3 regions of the Micromonospora sp. URMC 103 genome follow, and region 1 is predicted to be linked to each of the others. Evidence: riboswitches for the same ligand, from Rfam matches in the RefSeq annotation. Region 1 holds a riboswitch; each other region holds the start of a gene.
What was found. A riboswitch is a leader RNA that binds a small molecule or an ion and turns the genes downstream of it on or off. The one in region 1 is predicted to bind cobalamin.
Positions count from the first base shown of each region.

Region 2: linked by a shared signal. The riboswitch ahead of ACSNOA_RS00900 (ABC transporter substrate-binding protein) and the one ahead of cobN (cobaltochelatase subunit CobN) in region 1 are both predicted to bind cobalamin.
Region 3: linked by a shared signal. The riboswitch ahead of ACSNOA_RS10870 (CbtB domain-containing protein) and the one ahead of cobN (cobaltochelatase subunit CobN) in region 1 are both predicted to bind cobalamin.

Region 1 covers NZ_JBPQTR010000005.1:1,305,529-1,312,213, reverse strand. Annotated here, with positions in the region: gene ACSNOA_RS19155 (MFS transporter) at 1-1,102, shown strand, start outside; gene ACSNOA_RS19150 (aldo/keto reductase) at 1,176-2,072, shown strand; gene ACSNOA_RS19145 (hypothetical protein) at 2,419-2,754, shown strand; cobalamin riboswitch at 2,802-2,978, shown strand; gene cobN (cobaltochelatase subunit CobN) at 3,238-6,685, shown strand, end outside.
Region 2 covers NZ_JBPQTR010000003.1:108,507-115,191, reverse strand. Annotated here, with positions in the region: gene ACSNOA_RS00910 (C39 family peptidase) at 1-847, opposite strand, end outside; gene ACSNOA_RS00905 (M14 family zinc carboxypeptidase) at 1,059-2,936, shown strand; cobalamin riboswitch at 3,093-3,219, shown strand; gene ACSNOA_RS00900 (ABC transporter substrate-binding protein) at 3,301-4,236, shown strand; gene ACSNOA_RS00895 (FecCD family ABC transporter permease) at 4,265-5,359, shown strand; gene ACSNOA_RS00890 (ABC transporter ATP-binding protein) at 5,356-6,141, shown strand; gene ACSNOA_RS00885 (VOC family protein) at 6,151-6,685, opposite strand, start outside.
Region 3 covers NZ_JBPQTR010000004.1:1,556,830-1,563,514, forward strand. Annotated here, with positions in the region: gene ACSNOA_RS10865 (CbtA family protein) at 1-727, opposite strand, end outside; gene ACSNOA_RS10870 (CbtB domain-containing protein) at 743-961, opposite strand; cobalamin riboswitch at 990-1,132, opposite strand; gene ACSNOA_RS10875 (histidine phosphatase family protein) at 1,209-1,811, shown strand; gene ACSNOA_RS10880 (OsmC family protein) at 1,822-2,265, shown strand; gene ACSNOA_RS10885 (glycoside hydrolase family 15 protein) at 2,273-4,087, opposite strand; gene ACSNOA_RS10890 (hypothetical protein) at 4,113-4,589, opposite strand; gene ACSNOA_RS10895 (sodium:calcium antiporter) at 4,861-5,910, opposite strand; gene ACSNOA_RS10900 (hypothetical protein) at 5,927-6,517, opposite strand.

The DNA.
Region 1 (6,685 bases):
GCTCGGGCTGCTCCTGCTCGCCGTGTCGGCCGGCGCGCTGCTCGCGATGCCCACCGCCGGCCTGCTCAGCCAGCGCCTCGGCGCGGTCCGTACGGTCGCGCTCTCCACGGCGGTCGTCGCGCTCGGCCTCACCGCGGCCGGGCTGGTCGCGGGCATCGGCGGCCCGGTGCTCGGGGTCGCGGCCGGCCTGTTCGCCTTCGGCTACGGCTCGGGCACGTGCGACGTGGCGATGAACGTCGAGGGCGCCGCCGTCGAGCGGAGGCTGGGCCGCACGATCATGCCCCGCTTCCACGCCGCCTGGAGCCTCGGCTCGGTGGCCGGGGCGGGCCTCGGCGCCGGCGCCGCCCGGCTCGACGTGCCGATGGGCGCGCACCTCACGGCCGTCGCGGTGGTGGTCCTGGCCGGGACGCTCCTCGGCGTCCGGCTCTTCCTGCCGCCGGCCGAGACCGGACTCGGCGCGTCCGCGCAGGCCAGCCCCGCCGGCCGGCGGCGCGCCCTGCTCGCCGCCTGGCGGGAGCCGCGCACCCTCCTCATCGGCCTGCTGGTGCTCGTCATGGCGTTCACCGAGGGCAGCGCCAACGACTGGCTGGCGGTCGCCTTCGTCGACGGTCACGACCTCAGCGAGGCGGCCGGCGCCGCAGTGTTCGGCGTCTTCGTGGCGGGCATGACGCTCGGGCGTACGGCCGGCACGATCGCCCTGGACCGCTGGGGCCGCGTGCGGGTGCTGGCCGTCACGATCGTGGTCGCGGCGGCGGGCGCCGCCCTCGCGGTCCTGGCCGGCTCGGGGCCGGTGGCCATCGTGGGCGTCGCGCTGTGGGGACTCGGCGCGTCGCTGGGCTTCCCGGTGGGCATGAGCGCCGCGGCGGACGAGGAGGACAGGGCGCCCGCGCGGGTCAGCGTCGTCGCGGTGATCGGTTACACCGCGTTCCTCGGCGGCCCGCCCCTGCTCGGCATGCTGGGTGACCGGGTCGGCACCCTTCAGGCGCTGCTCGTGGTGCCGCTGCTGCTGGTGCCGACGCTCGCGCTGGTGCCCGTGATGCGCCCGATCCGCCCCGCCGACCCGGCTGGGGCGGGCCAGGGGCGCCCAGGAGATCAACAGTAGCCGCCGCCGGCGACGGCCGGTATCGGGCGCGCGGCCGACTGCGCGGCGCCCGGCCGCTGGCTAGGGTCGCCGGATGCCTACCGACGAGATCACCGCCGCCGCCGCGGGCACCTGGACACTCGGGGACCGCACCGTCAACCGGATGGGCTTCGGCTCCATGCGGATCACCGCCGACCCGGACCCCGTCCGGGCCGTCGCCGTCCTGCGTCGGGCCGTCGAGCTGGGCGTGAACCACATCGACACGGCCGCCTTCTACGTCTCGCCCGGCGGCACCCTGGGCGTCGGGACGGGGCCGGCCCGTTACGCGACCGAACTGATCCGCGCGGCGCTCGCCCCGTACCCCGAGGATCTGCTGATCGCCACGAAGGTCGGCCCGGGGTACGACCCGGACAGCGGCTTCACCGAGGCGCTCACGCCGGCGCGGCTGCGCGCCCAGGTCGAGGAGAACCTGCGCCGGCTCGGGCGCGACCACCTCGACCTCGTGAACCTGCGCCTCTACCGCCGCCCCGGCCCCGTTCCGGTGGCCGACCGCTTCGGCGCCCTGGCGGAGTTGCGGGACGCCGGCCTCATCCGGCACCTCGGGCTCGCCAACGCGCGTCCGGAGCACCTCGACGAGGTCCGCGACATCGCGCCGGTCGTGTGCGTGCAGAACGCGTACGGTGTCGACGCCTACCGGGAGGAGGACGACTTCGTCCGGCTCTGCGGCGAGCGGGGGATCGCGTACGTGCCGTTCTTCTCGCTGGCCGGCGCCCGCCGGGAGGCGGGGGCGGCGGCCGAGGGCAGCGCGGCGGTGGAGGCCGTGGCCCGCGCCCACGGCGCCACCCCGCACCAGGTGCGGCTCGCGTGGACCCTGCACCAGGGGCCGCACGTGCTCGCGATTCCCGGCACGGGCGACCCGGAACACCTCGTGGCGAACGTCGCCGCCGGCGGGCTGCGGCTCACGCCGGAGGACCTGACCCGGCTCGGCTGACCCCTGGCCCGGTGCGGCGGCGTGGACCGGCGCTGGCAGCCTGAGCCGGCGCTGTCGGCTTGGACCCGGCACTGCCAGCGTGACCGGCGCTGTCGGCGCAGCCCCGGCCCGCCGCCGGCGAGCCTGATGCCTCAGAGGCATAAATATGACTCTGAGGCATCACGCTCGCGGGGAGACCGGCCCGGCCGAGAGGGCCGTCGGCCGGGCACCGCGCCCGGGAACGACCGCCGACCGCGTCAGTCGCGTAACCACACGGCGGTGGTCAGCCTGCTCCCATCCCGCTCGCAGCGTTCTGCCAGGTAACGGTGCTGAACTGGGGGTGGAAGGCTGAGGAGAGGAGCTGGGCATGGGCTTGTTCAACCGGCGCTCCCGCGCCGCCGACGGTACCCCGACGAAGCTCGACCGGGAGGCGACCCGGGACGACCTCGCCGCGTTGGAGGCGTTCATCGCGAGCCGCCGCGGCGTCGAGTTCTACCTGGAGCCGGAGACCACCGCGACCGACACGACCGTCGTGGCGATCGCCGACGACGGCGAGTGGATCCGGCGCCGCACCGGCTCGCCCCGGGCGGCGGCCGCCATCGCGCGGCGGCACGCCGTACCGCTGTACGAGGCCGCCCGCACCGGGTACCCCGACCGGATGCGCGCCTGGAACCGGGCCCACCCCGAGCGCCGAGCGCGCTGACCGCGGACCCGCCCCGAGGCCGCGTTGACCGGCGCGGACGGGTGTGGCAGCATTCGCGGCCTGACGGCAGTGAAGGAAGCCGGTGCGATTCCGGCGCGGTCCCGCCACTGTCACCGGGGAGCGATCCCCCCTCGTGAGCCACGGCCGCGCGTGCGCGGTTGGAAGGCCGGGGGTGAGCGTCGATCCGGGAGCCAGGATACTTCGGCCGTCGGGACGTGACCCCAGGGCGTGGACACCCGAGGAGGACCCGATGACGCACCGCGTCCCGCGTGCCGCCGGCGATCGCCGGCCCCGGCCCGCATCCCACGGCACCCGCCGGCCCGACCGCGCCCTCCGCTGATCCGCGCGCCCCGTCGCCCCGCCCCGCCCGGTGGCGGGCGAACCGTCGCCGCCGAGCCGGCCCGTCGAGCCGCGACCCGCTGACCCCCGTTCTCCGCCCGGCCGCCCGTACGGCGATCCGGTCGCCACTCCCCGGAGCCACCCGTGCGTACCCTGCTGCTCTCCACGTCCGACACCGACCTGCTGGCCGCCCGCGCCAGCGGCGCCGACTACCGGCTGGCCAACCCGGCGCGGATCGACGCCGACGCCGTGCCCGCCCTGCTCGACGGCGTCGACCTCGCCGTCGTACGGCTGCTCGGCGGCCGGCCCGCGTGGCCGGACGGTCTCGCCGCGGTGCTCGCCTCCGGCGTGCCGACGGTCGTGCTCAGCGGCGAGTCGGCGCCCGACGCGGAGCTGATGGCCGCGTCCACCGTGCCGGCCGGCGTGGCCACCCAGGCGCTCGCCTACCTCGTGGAGGGCGGTCCGGAGAACCTCGCCCAGCTGGCCGCGTTCCTCTCCGACACGGTCCTGCTCACCGGCGAGGGGTTCGCGCCGCCCGCGCCGACCCCGGCGTACGGCGTGCACGGCGACCGGGCCGCCGATCCCGACCGGCCCACGGTCGGGATCGTCTTCTACCGGGCGCACGCCCTGGCCGGCAACACCGCCTTCGTCGACACCCTGGCCGACGCCGTCGAGGCGGCCGGCGCGAACCCGCTGTCGGTCTACTGTGGATCGCTGCGCGGGCTGACGGCCGGCGCCGGCCCGCTGGAACTGCTCGCCCGCTGCGACGCGCTGCTCGTCACCGTGCTCGCGGCCGGTGGGGCGGTCGCCGCGGACGCCTCGGCCGGCGGCGACGAGGACGCCTGGGACGTCGGCGCCCTCGCCGCACTCGACGTGCCGGTCATCCAGGCGCTCTGCCTGACCAGCACCCGCGAGCAGTGGGCCGGCTCGGACGCCGGGCTGACCCCGTTGGACGCCGCCATGCAGGTGGCCGTGCCGGAGTTCGACGGCCGGATCATCACCGTGCCGTTCTCGTTCAAGCGCATCGACGCCGACGGCCTGTCCGTGTACGCCGCCGACGCCGAACGCGCGGCCCGCGTGGCCGGCATCGCGGTGCGTCACGCGCGGCTGCGGCGGCTGCCGAACGCGGACAAGCGGCTGGCCGTCGTGCTCAGCTCCTACCCGACGAAGCACTCCCGGGTCGGCAACGCCGTCGGGCTCGACACCCCCGCCTCGGCGGTGCGGCTGCTCGGTGCGCTCGCCGAGGCCGGCTACGACCTGGGCGACGCCCCGCCGCCCGACGACGGGGACGCGCTGATCCACGCGCTGATCGCGGCGGGCGGGCACGACGTCGAGTGGCTGACGCCGGAGCAGTTGGCCGCGGCCGAGGCGCGCGTGCCCGGCGAGGTGTACCGGCGCTGGTTCGCGCAGGTGCCCGCGGACCTGCGGGAGTGGATGCGCGCGCACTGGGGCGAGCCGCCCGGCGAGCTGTACACCGACGGCGGTGACATCGTGCTGGCCGGGCTGCGCTTCGGCAACGTGGTGCTGCTCATCCAGCCGCCGCGCGGCTTCGGCGAGAACCCCATCGCCATCTACCACGACCCGGACCTGCCGCCCAGCCACCACTACCTGGCCGCGTACCGATGGCTCGCGGCGCCCTCGGCCGACGGCGGCTTCGGCGCCGACGCCGTCGTGCACCTCGGCAAGCACGGCACCCTGGAGTGGCTGCCCGGCAAGGGCCTCGGGCTCGCCGCCGACTGCGCCCCGGACGCCGTCCTCGGTGACCTGCCGCTGGTCTACCCGTTCATCGTCAACGACCCGGGTGAGGGCACCCAGGCCAAGCGCCGCGCCCACGCCGTGGTGGTCGACCACCTGGTGCCGCCGATGGCCCGCGCCGAGACATATGGCGAGCTGGCCAAGCTGGAGCAGCTGCTCGACGAGTACGCCACCGTGCAGGCCCTCGACCCGGCCAAGGTGCCCACCGTGCGGGCGCAGATCTGGGACCTCGTCCGCGCCGCGGAGCTGCACCACGACCTGCACACCGAGGCGATGCCCGACGCCGAGGACTTCGACGACTTCGTGCTGCACCTCGACGGGTACCTGTGCGAGGTCAAGGACGTGCAGATCCGCGACGGCCTGCACGTCCTCGCGGCGGCGCCCACCGGCGAGGCGCGGGTCAACCTCGTGCTCGCCGTGCTGCGCGCCCCGCAGGTGTGGGGCGGCAACCGCGCCCTGCCGGGCCTGCGGCAGTCGCTGGCCGCGAGCTACGGGCTCGACGAGGCGGCGCTGCTCGCCACGCCCGGCGCGCGCATCGACGTCCCCGCGGCGCTCACCGACACGGTGGACGGCCCGGCCGCCACGGCCGCCGACGCGGTCGACCTCGTCGAGGCCCTGGCCCGCCGCCTGGTCGTCGGCATGGAGACCCTTGACTGGGACGCCGGCCAGGTCGACACGGTCGTCGCCGAGGTGACCGGCCGGGACGTCCCGGAGGCCGCCGCGGTGCTCCGCTTCGCCGCCACCGAACTGGTGCCGCGGCTCGCGGGCACCACCGACGAGCTGGCGCACACGCTGGCCGCCCTGGACGGCCGGTTCGTCCCGCCCGGGCCGTCCGGCTCACCCACCCGGGGCCTCGTCAACGTGCTGCCCACGGGCCGCAACTTCTACTCCGTCGACCCGAAGGCGATCCCCAGCCGCAACGCGTGGGACGTGGGCGTGGCTCTGGCCGACTCGTTGCTGGCCCGGCACCTCGCCGACACGGGCGAGTATCCGCGCTCGGTCGGCCTCACCGTGTGGGGCACCAGCGCCATGCGTACCCAGGGCGACGACATCGCCGAGATCCTCGCGCTGATCGGCTGCCGCCCCACCTGGGACGACCGGTCCCGCCGGGTCACCGGCGTGGAGGTCGTGCCGCTCGCCGAGCTGGGCCGGCCCCGCGTCGACGTCACCGTCCGCATCTCCGGCTTCTTCCGCGACGCGTTCCCTCACGTCGTGGCCCTGCTCGACGACGCGGTCCGGCAGGTCGCCGCGCTCGACGAGCCGCACGAGCGGAACTTCGTCCGCGCCCACGTGGCCGCCGACGTGGCCGAGCACGGCGACGAGCGGCGGGCCACCGCGCGCATCTTCGGGTCGAAGCCGGGGGCGTACGGCGCGGGGCTGCTGCCGCTGATCGACGCCCGCAACTGGCGCAGCGACGCCGACCTCGCCGAGGTGTACGCCGTCTGGGGCGGCTACGCCTACGGCCGCGGGCTGGACGGGCGGGAGGCGCGGTCGGACATGGAGCGCTCCTTCGCCCGGATCGCGGTGGCCGTGAAGAACCAGGACACCCGCGAGCACGACATCGTCGACTCAGACGACTACTTCCAGTACCACGGCGGGATGGTGGCGATGGTCCGCCACCTCACGGGCGACGCGCCGGCCGCGTACGTGGGCGACTCGGCGATGCCGCACGACGTGCGCACGCGGACGCTGGGCGAGGAGACCCGGCGGGTGTTCCGCGCCCGGGTGGTGAACCCCAAGTGGATCGCCGCGATGCGCCGCCACGGCTACAAGGGCGCGTTTGAGCTGGCCGCCACCGTGGACTACCTGTTCGGCTACGACGCCACGGCCGGTGTGG
Region 2 (6,685 bases), on a different contig from region 1:
GCCGTCCCCAGTACTCGACGACCATCTCGGTGGACGTCGGCGAGCACCAGGCCTCGCCGCCGCCGTCGTACTCCGGGTAGTGCCCGGCGTGGACGTTCTGCGAGTAGCGCGGCACCGGCAGCTCGACGCCCCACGCGATGTGCCCGGCGCTCGGCGTGACGGTGAACCGGTCCGGCACGTTCGAACTCATGGCGCCGACCATGTGCACCACGGGCGCGGCGGCCTGCCCGGGCGCGCGGTAGAGGGTCACCCGCAGCTGGTACGACCGCAGCAGCACCCCGACGCTCGCGTCGTCGATGCTGAAGGTGTCGGTCAGGATCGTCGACCACGGGTCGCCCTGCCGGTTGACGCTGGTGCGCTTGATGTCGGCGTCACCGGACGCCCAGCGGCCCATCACGTACCACTTGGTCATGGTGCCGTTGTTGTAGGTGCCCTGGAGTTCGACCTGGATCCAGGTGCCCGCGGGGGTCTCGGCGTTCCACGACGCGACCAGCTCCGTCGCGTCGAAGCCGACCGCGGTGACCGGCGAGGTCCATCTGGCGTACTCCCAGGTGCGGGTGACCCCGGTGTGCGGGTCGGTGTAGTCGGTGGTGCCGATGGGCCGGGCCAGCGTGAGGCCGGGTCGGGCGCCGGGGAGCGCGCGGGTGCCGTCGTGGCTGCCCCGGCGCCAGTCCGGGTACCGCGACCACTCCTGGAAGGTGATCTGCTCGTCGTGCTGGACGGACCGGGCGGTGGCGGCCCGGTCGGCCGCGACCGGCGCGGCCGCGTTCGCGGGTAGCGCGGTGGTGAGGAGGGTGAGCGCGGTGACGCCGGCGAGGGCGGCCACGCTCAGGCGTGATCTGGCCATGGATGCTCCGCAGGTCTGGAGGTGGGGCGTTTGCCGGTCAGTCTCTCGCTCGGAGAGAAGTTTCGCCATATCTACATGGATGGAAAATCCTTGCCGGCATGATGATCCGCCTGGCATGGAGAAGACAGCGATCCATATTGATATGACCATGTGACGGGTGGTGGAGTGTCCTCCACCGAGCGGGATCTCCCGCCCCCCGAGGAGGTTGTCCATGGCCCTCCGCACACCCGTCCGTCTCCGTCGCACCCTCGCCCTGGCCCTCGCGGCCGGGCTGGGGCTCGTCACCGTCGCCACCGGGCCGGTCTCCGCACGGCCGGCCCCGGAACCCGGCGCGTCGGCCGCCGCCGAGTACCGCGTCCTGAGTCCCCGTACGCTCGCCGACCGCAACGCGGTGGCCCGCACCGGCGCCGCCATCGATTACGCCGAGCACGGCGTGCTGCACGTCTCGGCCACCCCGGTCGAGGCCGCGGCCATCGCCCGGCTCGGATACCGGCTGGAGCGGGTCGCCGCGCCGCCGTCCAGCCCGGACGCCGCGGGCGACGTGGGCACCTACGCGTTCCCGCCCGCCGACTCGAACTACCACGGCTACGCCGAGCTGACCGCCGTGGTCAACCAGGTCGTCTCGGACCACCCGAGCATCGCCCGCAAGCTCAGCATCGGCAGCTCGTACGAGGGCCGCGACCTCATGGCCGTGAAGATCTCCGACAACGTGGGCACCGACGAGAACGAGCCGGAGATCCTCATCAACGCCCAGCAGCACGCCCGCGAGCACCTCACCGTGGAGATGGCGATCTACCTGCTGAACCTCTTCACGGACGGCTACGGCAGCGACTCCCGGATCACCAACATCGTCAACGGCCGGGAGATCTGGATCGTGCCGACGGTGAACCCCGACGGCAGCGAGTACGACATCGCCACCGGGTCGTACCGGTCCTGGCGGAAGAACCGGCAGCCGAACAGCGGCTCGTCGAACGTCGGCACCGACCTCAACCGGAACTGGGGCTACCAGTGGGGCTGCTGCGGCGGCTCGTCCGGCTCCACCTCGTCGGAGACCTACCGCGGCCCGTCGGCCTTCTCGGCGACGGAGACGCAGGCGCTGCGCAACTTCGTGAACAGCCGGGTGGTCGGTGGCGTCCAGCAGATCAAGGCCAACATCGACTTCCACACGTACTCGCAGCTCGTGCTCTGGCCCTTCGGCTACACGACCGCCAACACGCCGACCGGGATGAGCGCCGACCAGTACAACACCTTCGCCACCATCGGCCAGCAGATGGCGGCCACCAACGGCTACACCCCGGAACAGTCCAGCGACCTCTACATCGCCGACGGGACCAGCATCGACTGGATGTGGGCGGCGCACGGCATCTGGGCGTACACCTTCGAGATGTACCCGGGCTCGGCCAGCGGCGGCGGCTTCTACCCGCCCGACGAGGTGATCCCCGCGCAGACCTCCCGCAACCGGGAGGCGGTGCTCATGCTCAGCGAGTACGCCGACTGCCCGTACCGGGCGATCGGCAAGCAGGCGCAGTACTGCGGCGGTGGTGGCGGCGGCGCCACGGTCTGGTCGGACACCTTCGAGACGGCGACCGGGTGGACCGTCAACCCGTCCGGCACCGACACGGCCACCCTCGGGGCGTTCGAGCGGGGTGCGGCCCAGGCGACCACGTCCAGCGGGGCGAAGCAGCTCACCCCGTACGGCGGCAGCAACGACCTCGTGACCGGCCGGCTGGCCGGCGCCGCGGCGGGCGACTACGACCTCGACGGCGGCGTGACGACGGCACAGTCGCCGGCGGTGACGCTGCCGGCGAGCGGCACGCTCACGCTCTCGCTGGCCTGGTACCTGGCGCACGGCTCGAACGCGTCCTCGGCCGACTACTTCCGGGTCAGCGTCGTGCACGGCGGGGGCACCACCACGCTGCTCAACCAGGCCGGCGCGGCCACCAACCGCAACGGCGCCTGGACGGTGTCGAACCTCAACCTCACCCCGTACGCCGGGCAGTCGGTCCGGATCCTCGTGCAGGCGGCGGACGCCTCCGGCGCCAGCCTCGTCGAGGCGGCTGTGGACAACGTCACCATCACCTCCTCCTGAGCGGGTGGGGCCCCGTCCCGCCCCCCAGCGGGGCCCCGCCACCCGCCTGGACCGGACATACCGGCAGCAACGAGTGATCCGGCCCGCGCCGCCGCGGGCCGGATCATCGTCGGCGCTCGATGGGCTCTTTCGTCGCTCGGTCCCGGCCAGGTGGTGCGCTACCGTCTTACCGATCGTTCCGCAGCGAAGCCGGTGTGATCCCGGCGCTGTCCCGCAACTGTGATGCCCCACCGCCTCGTCGGCGGGGACGAGCCAGGTCGCCTGCGGTCGGTCGCGACCCGCGCTCTCGAGGAAGGGCGCCTCGCGGACGGGCGCAGTGTTCCTGTCGGCGAAGCACCACGCTCCTCGACCGACAGGAGGACCGATGTCCAGACGCACCCCCCGGCTGTTCGCCGCGACCCTCGCGGTCGCCGCGCTCGCCCTCGGCGCCTGCGCCGACAAGGCCGGCGACACACCCTCGGCCGGCAGCGGCTCCTCGGCGGCGGCCTTCCCGGCCACCGTCGGCGCCGTCACCCTCGACAAGCGCCCCGAGAAGATCGTCGCGCTGTCGCCGAGCGCGACGGAGATGCTCTTCGCGATCGGCGCCGGTCCGCAGGTCGTGGCGGTCGACGACAACTCGAACTACCCGGCCGAGGCGCCGAAGAGCGACCTCTCCGGCTTCCAGCCGAACGCCGAGGCGATCGCCGCCAAGAACCCCGACCTCGTGGTGATCTCCGACGACCGCAACAAGATCGTGGACCAGCTCGGCAAGCTGAAGATCCCCGTGTACCTCACGCCCGCGGCGAAGACGTTGGACGACTCGTACCAGCAGATCACCGACCTGGGCACGCTCACCGGCCACCCCACTGAGGCGGCCGACGTGACCCGGCGGATGCGCGACGACATCGCCAAGCTCGTGAAGGACCTGCCGCAGCGGCCCGAGAAGCTCACCTACTACCACGAGCTGGGCCCCGAGCTGTACAGCGCGACCAGCAAGACCTTCATCGGCTCGCTCTACGCGCTGGCCGGTTTGGAGAACATCGCCGACGCGGCGGACACCGAGGGGAAGAACGGCGGCTACCCGCAGCTCTCGCAGGAGGTCATCGTCAAGGCCGACCCGGACTTCGTCTTCCTGGCCGACACGAAGTGCTGCCAGCAGAGCGCCGAAACGGTCAAGGCCCGCAGCGGCTGGTCCGGGATCAGCGCCGTGAAGAACAACCAGGTCGTGGCGCTGGACGACGACATCGCCTCCCGCTGGGGGCCGCGCGTGGTCGACCTGCTGCGGGCCATCGTGGACGCGGTCGCGAAGGTGCCCGCGTGACGGACCGTCGGTGACCAGGCTCCTTCCCGTGCGACCGCCGGCGCAGGCCCGGCCGGCCGGGACGCTCCCCGCGTCCCGCCCGGCCGGCCTGCGCCCGCTCTGGCTGGTCGGCGGCGTGGCCGCCGTGCTCGTCGCGCTCGTGGTCGGGGTGTCGCTCGGCCCGGTCACCCTTCCACCCGGCAGTGTGGCCGCCGAGCTGCTCAACCTGCTGCCCGGCGTCCACCTGGACAGCGGGCTCAGCGAGCGGGAGGTCGCCATCGTGGTCGAGCTGCGACTCCCGCGCGTGGTGCTCGGCCTGCTGGTCGGTGGCCTGCTGGCGCTGGCCGGTGGCTGTTACCAGGGCGTCTTCCGCAACCCGCTCGCCGACCCGTACCTGCTGGGCGTCGCCGCCGGCGCGGGCCTGGCCGTGACCGCCGTGATCGCCCTCGGCGGCGCCGGCACCGAAGGCGCCCTCACCGGGCTGCCGGTGACCATCCCGCTCGCCGCGTTCGTCGGCTCGCTCGGCGCGGTCGCCATGACCTACGCGCTGGGCGCGGCGGGCGGCCGAGGACGCTCACCGGCGATGCTCATCCTCGCCGGGGTCGCGGTCTCCGCGTTCCTCTCCGCCGGGCAGACCTACCTGCTGCAACGCCACTCCGACAGCATCCAGGCGGTGTACTCCTGGCTGCTCGGTCGGCTGGCCACGGCCGGCTGGCACGACGTGCTGCTGGTCCTGCCGTACGCCGTCCTCACCGCCGTCGTCGTACTGCTGCACGGCCGGGAACTGGACGTGCTGTCCGTCGGCGACGACGAGGCGGCCAGCCTCGGCCTGCACCCGCAGCGCTCCCGCTACCTGCTGATCGCCGCCGCCTCGCTGGGCACGGCCGCCGCGGTCTCCGCTACCGGGCTCATCGGTTTCGTGGGCATCATCGTGCCGCACACCGTACGGCTGCTCGCCGGCGGCAGCTACCGGGTGATCCTGCCGCTGTCCCTGCTCTTCGGCGCCGCGTTCCTGGCGCTCACCGATGTCGTGGCGCGCACCGCCGCCGCCCCCGCGGAGATCCCCATCGGCGTGGTGACGGCGCTGCTCGGCGGCCCGTTCTTCATCCTCGTCCTGCGCACCGCGCGGCGGGTGCTCACGTGAGCGCCGCGCCCGCCGTCGAGGTGCGCGACCTGCGCGTCGCGCTCGGCGGTACGCCGATCCTGGCCGGTGTCGACCTCACCGTGACGGCCGGCGAGTGGGTCACCGTGATCGGCCCGAACGGCGCCGGCAAGTCGACGCTGCTGCGCGCCGTCGGCGGCCTGCTGCCCGCGCCGGGCGCCGTCACCCTCTTCGGTACGCCGATCGGCTCGCTGCCCCGCCGGGAGCGGGCGCGGGTGGTGGCCACGGTCGCGCAGTCCCCGGTGGTGCCGGCCGGCATGTCCGTGCTGGACTACGTGCTGCTCGGGCGGACCCCGTACATTCCGCCACTGGGCCGGGAGTCGGCCGCCGACCTGGCGGTCGTGCACGAGGTGCTGGACCGGCTCGACCTTGCCGGCTTCTCCCGGCGGGAGCTGGCCACCCTCTCCGGTGGCGAGCGGCAGCGGGTGTTCCTCGCGCGGGCGCTCGCCCAGGGCGCCACGCTGCTGCTGCTCGACGAGCCGACCAGCGCGCTCGACATCGGCCATCAGCAGGAGGTGCTGGACCTCGTCGACCAGCTGCGCCGCGAGCACGGGCTGACCGTGCTCGCCACCATGCACGACCTCTCCATCGCGGGCGAGTACGCCGACCGCATGGTGCTGCTGGCCGCCGGCCGGGTGGCCGCCGCCGGGACGCCCCGGGAGGTGCTCACCGAGGGGCTGCTCGCCGAGCACTACCGGGCCAGCGTCCGGGTCGTCGACGGCGAGCACGGTCCGCTGGTAGTCCCGGTCCGCCGCACCCGCTGACCCCGCGCTCTACTCGGCGGCGCCCATGTCGATCACCGAGAAGAGGGCGCCCTGCGGGTCACGGAGGGCGGCGAACCGGCCCGCCGGCACGTTCCGGGGCGGCACGAGGATGGTCCCGCCCAGCGCGGCGGCGCGGGCCGCCGTCGCGTCCGCGTCCTCCACCGCGAAGTAGACCGTCCAGTAGGCCGGCAGGTCGTCCGGGAAGTCGTCGGCGAGCGGAGGCATCATCCCGGCCACGATCTGGGCGCCCAACCGCCAGCCCGTGTAGGTCATCGACCCGACGGCCTGGTCGTCCGGCTGCCAACCGAAGACCAGCTCGTAGAAGACCTTGGCCCCCTCCGGGTCGGGGGTGACCAGCTCGTTCCAGCCCATGGCCCCCGGGACGTTGAACACCTCGCCGCCGGCCATGCCCATCGGCTGCCACACGCTGAACGAGGCGCCCGCCGGGTCGGCGAAGACCGCCATCCGTCCCCTGTCGAAGACCTCGAACGGCGGCACCACGACCTGCCCGCCGGCCCGCTCGACCCGGCTGGCGACCAGGTCG
Region 3 (6,685 bases), on a different contig from region 1:
AACGGACGCGGAGCTGTCGCTCGGTCAACGCGCCGAAGAGCAGCCCGAGGGTGGCCCACGTGACGAGCTGGGTGCCGAGTGACGCGAGCCGGAAGTTCCAGAGCACGAGGGCGGGGAACCCGTCGGGCACCTCGCTGACCGTCGGCAGGGCGAGCTGGACCACGGCGATCACGACGGTGAACGCGACGGCGGCGAGGATGGTGGCGTTCCAGCCACCCCACCGCGGGTACAGCCAGCGTCCGAACGAGATGGCCAGCAACCCCACGGCGACCGCGATGACGATCATGAGGAAGAACAGGCCGGTGCGTTGGCCGAGCGTGTCCGGGTTGCCGGTGGCCGGGGGATTGGCGGGGTACTTGAGCGAGGGCACGAACGCGACGGTCACGAAACCGCCGAGGCCCACGAGCGCGGCCGTGGCGCGGGCGCCGAAGCGACCGATTCTGCCGTACGCCACGGCGAAGGCGAGCGCGAACAGGCCGCCGAGCGCCACCCCGTAGACGACGGTGGCGGTGGCCAGACCGATCGTGCTCTGCACGGTGCGACTGACCAGCTCGTGCTCGCCGCCTCCAGCGTGCGTGTGCGTGTGCGCGGCGGCGTGGGCGGCTTCGACGTCGATGGCCTGCCCGACCGGGCCCTCACCGAAGACGGAGGCGAAGAGGAAGGCGACGACGCCGGCGGCCAGCCCGACGAGCATGCCCCGGACGAGGAGCGAGCGTGCGGACAGCATGGGGTGCCCCGCCGCTCAGTGGCAGGGGAAACCGAGCAGGTGACGTCCATCGTGGACGAACTCGTGCACCGTCTCGCCGGCGAAGACCGAGAGGACGCCCTGCTCGACGCCGACGAAGTAGAGCAACACGGCCGCGAGCAGCGCACCGAACAGCGCCCAGGGCAGGATCTGGCGGAGCGGAACGGCGGCCGGCGCCGGAACGGCAACGGGAGTGGGCAGTGAGACGTCTGCCATGACAGACCTCCTCGGGATCACGCGTCCCATCGTGGGGTGCCGTGACGGGGAGGGTCTGACTTCCGGCCTCGGATTCCATTGCCGAGGCCCGGTTACAGTGGCGCGACCGTGCCGGGATTCCACCGGCTTCCTCCACCGTCACGCTGGTGTCCCGCACGCTACGGGGTGCCGACGAACGGTGTCAACGCGAGAGCCTGTGATGGTCGCGGCCTTGCGGCACGACGCCGACGAGCCGGAGGTTGGCAGCGTGAGCAGTCGCCTGATCCTCGTGAGCCACGCACCGACCACGGCCACCCGCGCCGCCGCCTTCCCCCGGGACGAGCCACTCGACGCGCACGGGCTGGCCGACGCGACCGCCCTCGCCGGGGCGCTGTCCCGGGTCGACGAGGTGCGCTGCGGGCCGGCTCGGCGGTGCGTGCAGACCGCCACGGCGCTCGGGCTCACGCCGACCCTCGACGAGGAACTGCGCGACGGTGACCTTGGCCGCTGGGCTGGTCGTACGCTCGACGAGGTCGCCGCGGACGAGCCGGAAGCCGTCTCCGCGTGGCTGACCGACCCGGCCGCCGCGCCGCACGGCGGCGAGTCCCTGACCGACCTGCTCGACCGGACCGCGAGGTGGCTGCGCGGGCTGCCGGACGTGGCGCGTACGGTCGTCGCCGTCACCCATCCGATGGTGGTCCGCGCCTGCGTCGTGAACGCGATCCACGCCACACCCGCGTCGTTCTGGCGGATCGACATCGCCCCGCTCACCGCGACCGTCCTGCGCGGCGGCGCCGGCAGGTGGACGCTGCGGACGACGGCGGGCCCGGTCGACCGAGTGGCCGGCCGGTCGGGGACCGGGAGGCGGTAGCGTTCCTGTCATGAGTGCGGACAGTTTCCGCTCGGTGGACATCGAGCGCACCAGCGTGGGTCAGTACGTCGTGCGGAACGTCCGCGGCGGGTCGATCACGGTGGGCACGGGCGAGGACGGCAGCTTCACACCGGTGGAACTGCTCCTGGCGGCCATCGGCGGTTGCACGGCGGTGGACGTGGACCTCATCACCAGCCGCCGGGCCGAGCCGACCGGATTCTCCGTCCAGGTCACCGGCGACAAGATCCGCGACGAGGCCGGCGGGAACCGGATGGAGAACCTCACGGTCACCTTCAACGTGACGTTCCCGGAGGGCGCGGACGGCGACCGGGCGCGCGAGGCGCTGCCCCGCTCGCTGCGGCAGTCGCACGACCGGCTCTGCACGGTCTCCCGCACCGTGGAACTCGGCACGCCCGTCTCGACGGTCGCGGTCCCCGGTCCCGACGGGGACTGAGACGACCCTAGCCCGCGGGCGCGTCCCGGATCGCGAGCGCGGCCTGGACGAGCGCGGCGTGGGTGAGCGTCTGGGGATAGTTGCCGAGGTGGGCGCCGGTCACCGGATCCAGCTCCTCGGGGTAGAGGCCGAGCGGGCCGGCGAGGTCGAGCACGGCCCGGAACAGGTCGACCGCCTCGTCGCGGCGTCCGGTGCGGGCGAGCGCCTGCACCAGCCAGAACGAGCAGGGCAGGAACGCGCCCTCGGCGCCGGGGAAGCCGTCGCGCCCCGGTGGGTAGCGGTAGAGCAGCGGACCACCGGCGGAGAGCCGGTCCCGGACGGCGTCGACCGTTCCGCGTACGCGCGGCGAGTCGGCGTGGTCCATCTCCAGCAGCGGCAGGACGAGCAGGGCGGCGTCGACGTCGTCGGAGCCGTAGGTGCGGACGTAGCTGCTGGTCGTCGCGTCGTAGCCGGACGTCCGCACCTCGGCGGCGATGGCGTCGCGCGCCTCCCGCCAGCGTCGACGTTGCACCTCCGACAGCCGGTGGGACTCGGCGATGGCGAGGGCCCGGTCCAACGCGAGCCAGCCCATGAGCTTGGAGTGCACGTGCTGGGCGGGCTCGCGGACCTCCCAGATGCCGGCGTCGGGATCCGGCCAGCACCGGGCCACCACGTCGGCGAAGGCGCGCACCGTCCGCCACGTCTCCGGGTGGAGGCGGTGCCCCGCCTGCGCGAACGCCCAGGCCGCGTCGATCACCCAGCCGTAGCCGTCGAGCTGGTGCTGCCCGGCGGCGGCGTTGCCGATCCGCACCGGGACGCTGCCGCGATAACCGGGCCAGCCGGGCAGGTCCCGTTCCGCCGGTACGTCCCGGCCGTGCAGGGTGAGCAGTGCCGGCAGGCGCGGCCGGTGCAGGCGGGTGGCGTGCAGCAGCCACGCGAGGAATCCCCGGGCCTCCTCGGGTTTGCCGACGCTGAGGAAGGCGCTGACGCCGATGCTCGCGTCGCGGGGCCAGACGTAGCGGTAGTCCCAGTTGCGTACCCCGCCGGGGTCCTCGGGCAGTGACGTCGTGGGCGCCGCGACCGGTGCCCCCGAGGGCGAGTAGGTCAGCAGCCGCATGGTCAGCAGGCTCCGGACGACGTGTTCCCGGAAGGGCAGCGACCCGTCGATGCCGGCCGTCCAGGCCCGCCAGCGGTCCTCGTCGTCGACGAGGCGTTCCCAGGCCGCGGCCGGCGGAACGTGGATCAACGGTTCCCGGTTGGCCACGGCCATCACGAGGGTCACCGGCCGACCCGGCGCGACCTGGACCACGGTGGGACGGCCCGGCTCGACGGTGAACGCCGGTTCGCAGGCCAGCGAGACCGCGAGCGGTCCCCACTCGCACACCAGGGCTTCGCGCCGGGTGTGGACCCGGGGCCTCCGGTGCCGTAAGCCCAGGCGGGGATCGAACTCGACGACGGCCTCGACCGCGGCGTCCTCGACCGACAGCCGCCGCACGACGAGTGTCGTGGGCAGCAGCCGACCGCTCACCTCGGCCACCATGGCCTCGGTGAGGGTGAGGCGCCGCCCGCCCACCGCCCAGGTCGTTGAGAGCGTGGCGGTGTGCCGCCGGTAGCGCCGGTCGACGACCGTGGCGGGCCCCGCCGGGCCGACCCGGAACGTTCCCGCGTCCGCGCCGCCGACCAGCCGGCCGAACAGGGGTTCGCTGTCGAAGCGGGGCACGCAGAGCCAGTCGATCCCGCCGTCGGCGGCGACGAGGGCGGCGGTGCGCGTGTCGCCCAGCAGCCCGTAGTCGGCGATCGGCGACGGGGGCCGGGGAGGCGTCGGGTCGGCTGCGGCGGTCATGGCGACCGCTGCCCGGTGGCGCGGATCAGTGGGCCCGCAGGAGCAGCCCGAGTACCGCACCGTAGATGATGTGGACGGCCGCCGTGACCACGGGCGTCTGGATGCCGTAGTTGACGGCGAGCAGTCCGGGCGGCTCCAGCACGGCCGTGCTGGCCGGGCCCGCCCGCTGGGAGGCCATGCGCGGGTGGACACCGGGCAGGAGCGGCAGGATCACCGTGAGCGCGATGCCGACGTGAAGCGTCCCGAGCAGGGCCCCGATCCACCAGGTGGCGCGGTGCAGCAGGGCGAACGTGGCCGCGTAGCCGAGGGCGAAGCCCTGACCGGCGCAGAGGTGGAGAAAGAACCCGACGACGCGGGCCCGGTCCGGGTCCTCGGTGACGACCGTCCCGAGCACGAGGGGAAAGTCGAGGCGCGTGAGGCCGGCCAGTTGGGCGGTGGTCAGCGACGCGGTGAGCGCCGTGGTGGCGACCAACCCGAACAGCGCCCATCCGGCCCAGTCCATCTCAGCGGTGGCGGACGTCGCGCGCGTACGCCCGGGGCGCGGCGAGCGGCGACGGTCGGTCGGTCATCGGTCGGTCCTCCGGCTGGACGACGGGAAGGTCCCCGGCCCCGGTCGGGACGCCCGTGTCGCACCGCCAACGGGCGACCGTGGCCGCGCCGGATCTTCACGGTAGGCCAGACGGGCGTGACGTGCGGCCGGGTCGCCGAGATACCACCGGGGTGGGGCGTCGTCGCCGCCGCGCCCGTGGGGCGGCCGGATCGGGGAGGACCGCTCATCCGTGCTGGAGGGCGAGGATGAGCGTCATGGCCGCGTAGGTGGTCAACAGGAGCACGCCTTCGAAGCCGAGGCGGCCCCAGCCGCAGGTCTGGCGGATGAGCAGCCCGCCGAGCAGGGTGGCGGTCATGAACAGGCTGGTGGTGGTGGCGAGCAGTTCCGCGTTGCCGGCGTTGTGGTAGATGGAGCCCTGCCGGTAGGCGAGATCGCCGGCGACGAGGGTGAGCACGTCGAGGATGTTCCCGCCGAGCACGGCGGCGACGGCCAGCGTCACCGCGCCGCGACGGACCGCGGCGATGGCGGTGACGGTCTCGGGAAGGCCGTTGACGATACCCATGAGCACCCCGCCGACGAACCCGGCGGTCAGCCCGGTGACCTCGACGAGACTCTCGGCGGCGACGGCGACGAGCCAGCCGCCGGTGGCCACGAGCAGCCCGACGGCCGCGAACTGGCCCCACAGCCACACCGGGCGGAGACGGTTGAGGGCGTTGTCGTTGTGCGGGACGTCGGGGCGGGTCTCCTCCGTGGCGATGGCCTGCCACATGGGTTGTGCGCCGGCGCGGCGGATGAGGACCAGCCCGCCGGCGTACGTGGCGACGAGGACCGCCGACATGGGGTCGACGCCCGCCACGGTGGTCTCGGGCAGGTAGCTGGCGAGCAGCGCGAGGGAGAGCAGCGCGATGAGCAGGGCGCCGGAGAGCAGGTTCGACAGGGACGCGGCGGCGTGTTCGAGGTTGGCGCGGCGGTGGAAGGCGTCGGCGACGGCGACCGCGGTGGTCTGGGCGGCGATGCCGCCGACCGCGTTGCTGTAGGCCAGCCCGGGCTCGCCGCTGTTGGCGGCCACGATGGTCATGACGATGCCGGACAGGCCGGTCACGACGCCGAAGAACACCACGCCGAACAGGGCTTCGCCCCAGCCGGTGCGGTCGGCGAGGGCGTCACCGAGGCCGGCGAGGCGGATGCTGCCGGCGACCGTGATCGCCCCGGCGACGACGAACACCCCGATGCTCCAGGTGAGCGGCCAGGGCGGGGAGGTCAGGTCCGGCACCGCGGCGGCCGGGCGGTCAGTCGGGCAGCAGGCGCCGGAGCACTCCCTTGCCGGTCGCCCCCATCCGGTACGACTGGACGAGGTACGAGCCGCAGGCGATGTTCGCCCCGGCCAGCGCCGGCACGAGATACTGGACCACCCGCTGCCGGCGCTGCCAGACGGCGATCTCCGGTGGCGTCTCCGGGGTCGACAGCGTCGCGTCGCGCACCTCGACCCGGTCACCGCGCTGGTGCGCCTCCTCGGCGAGACGCCCGATCCGGCTGCCGCAGTAGGCGGCGTACGCGCTCGCCGCGGCGCCGGCGACGGCGAGCCCGGCCTTGACGGCGCCGACCGTCCCGAAGCCCTTCTGCAACGCCATGCGTCGCCCACCGACCCGGGCCAGTTGCGCGCCGGCGAGCAGGGTGGCGCCGATGCCGAGCCACTGCACCGGGCCGAACCGGCCCCACGCCGACTCGGCGACGCGGATGCGGTCGATGCCGTCCCGCAGGTCGCTGCCCGACTTGTTCACGCCGGCCACACCCATCACCGTCCCCCCGAACCAGAGGGCGGATCCGATGTCGTGCACCGCCTGGGCGACGGCGTGGTTGTCGGTGGCGGTCATCTGCATTGCGGACTCCTCGGCGAGCGGACGTCGTCCGTGTCCTGCCGTATGTCGGCTTTGCTCCGATTGAAGCATCCTCACGGTCCCCGCACCGGCCGAATCCACCGACGGGCACGTCCGGATCCGGCGGGCCGCCTTCCGTGGCCCGGCCGGGCCACGGGGGACCCGCAGGGG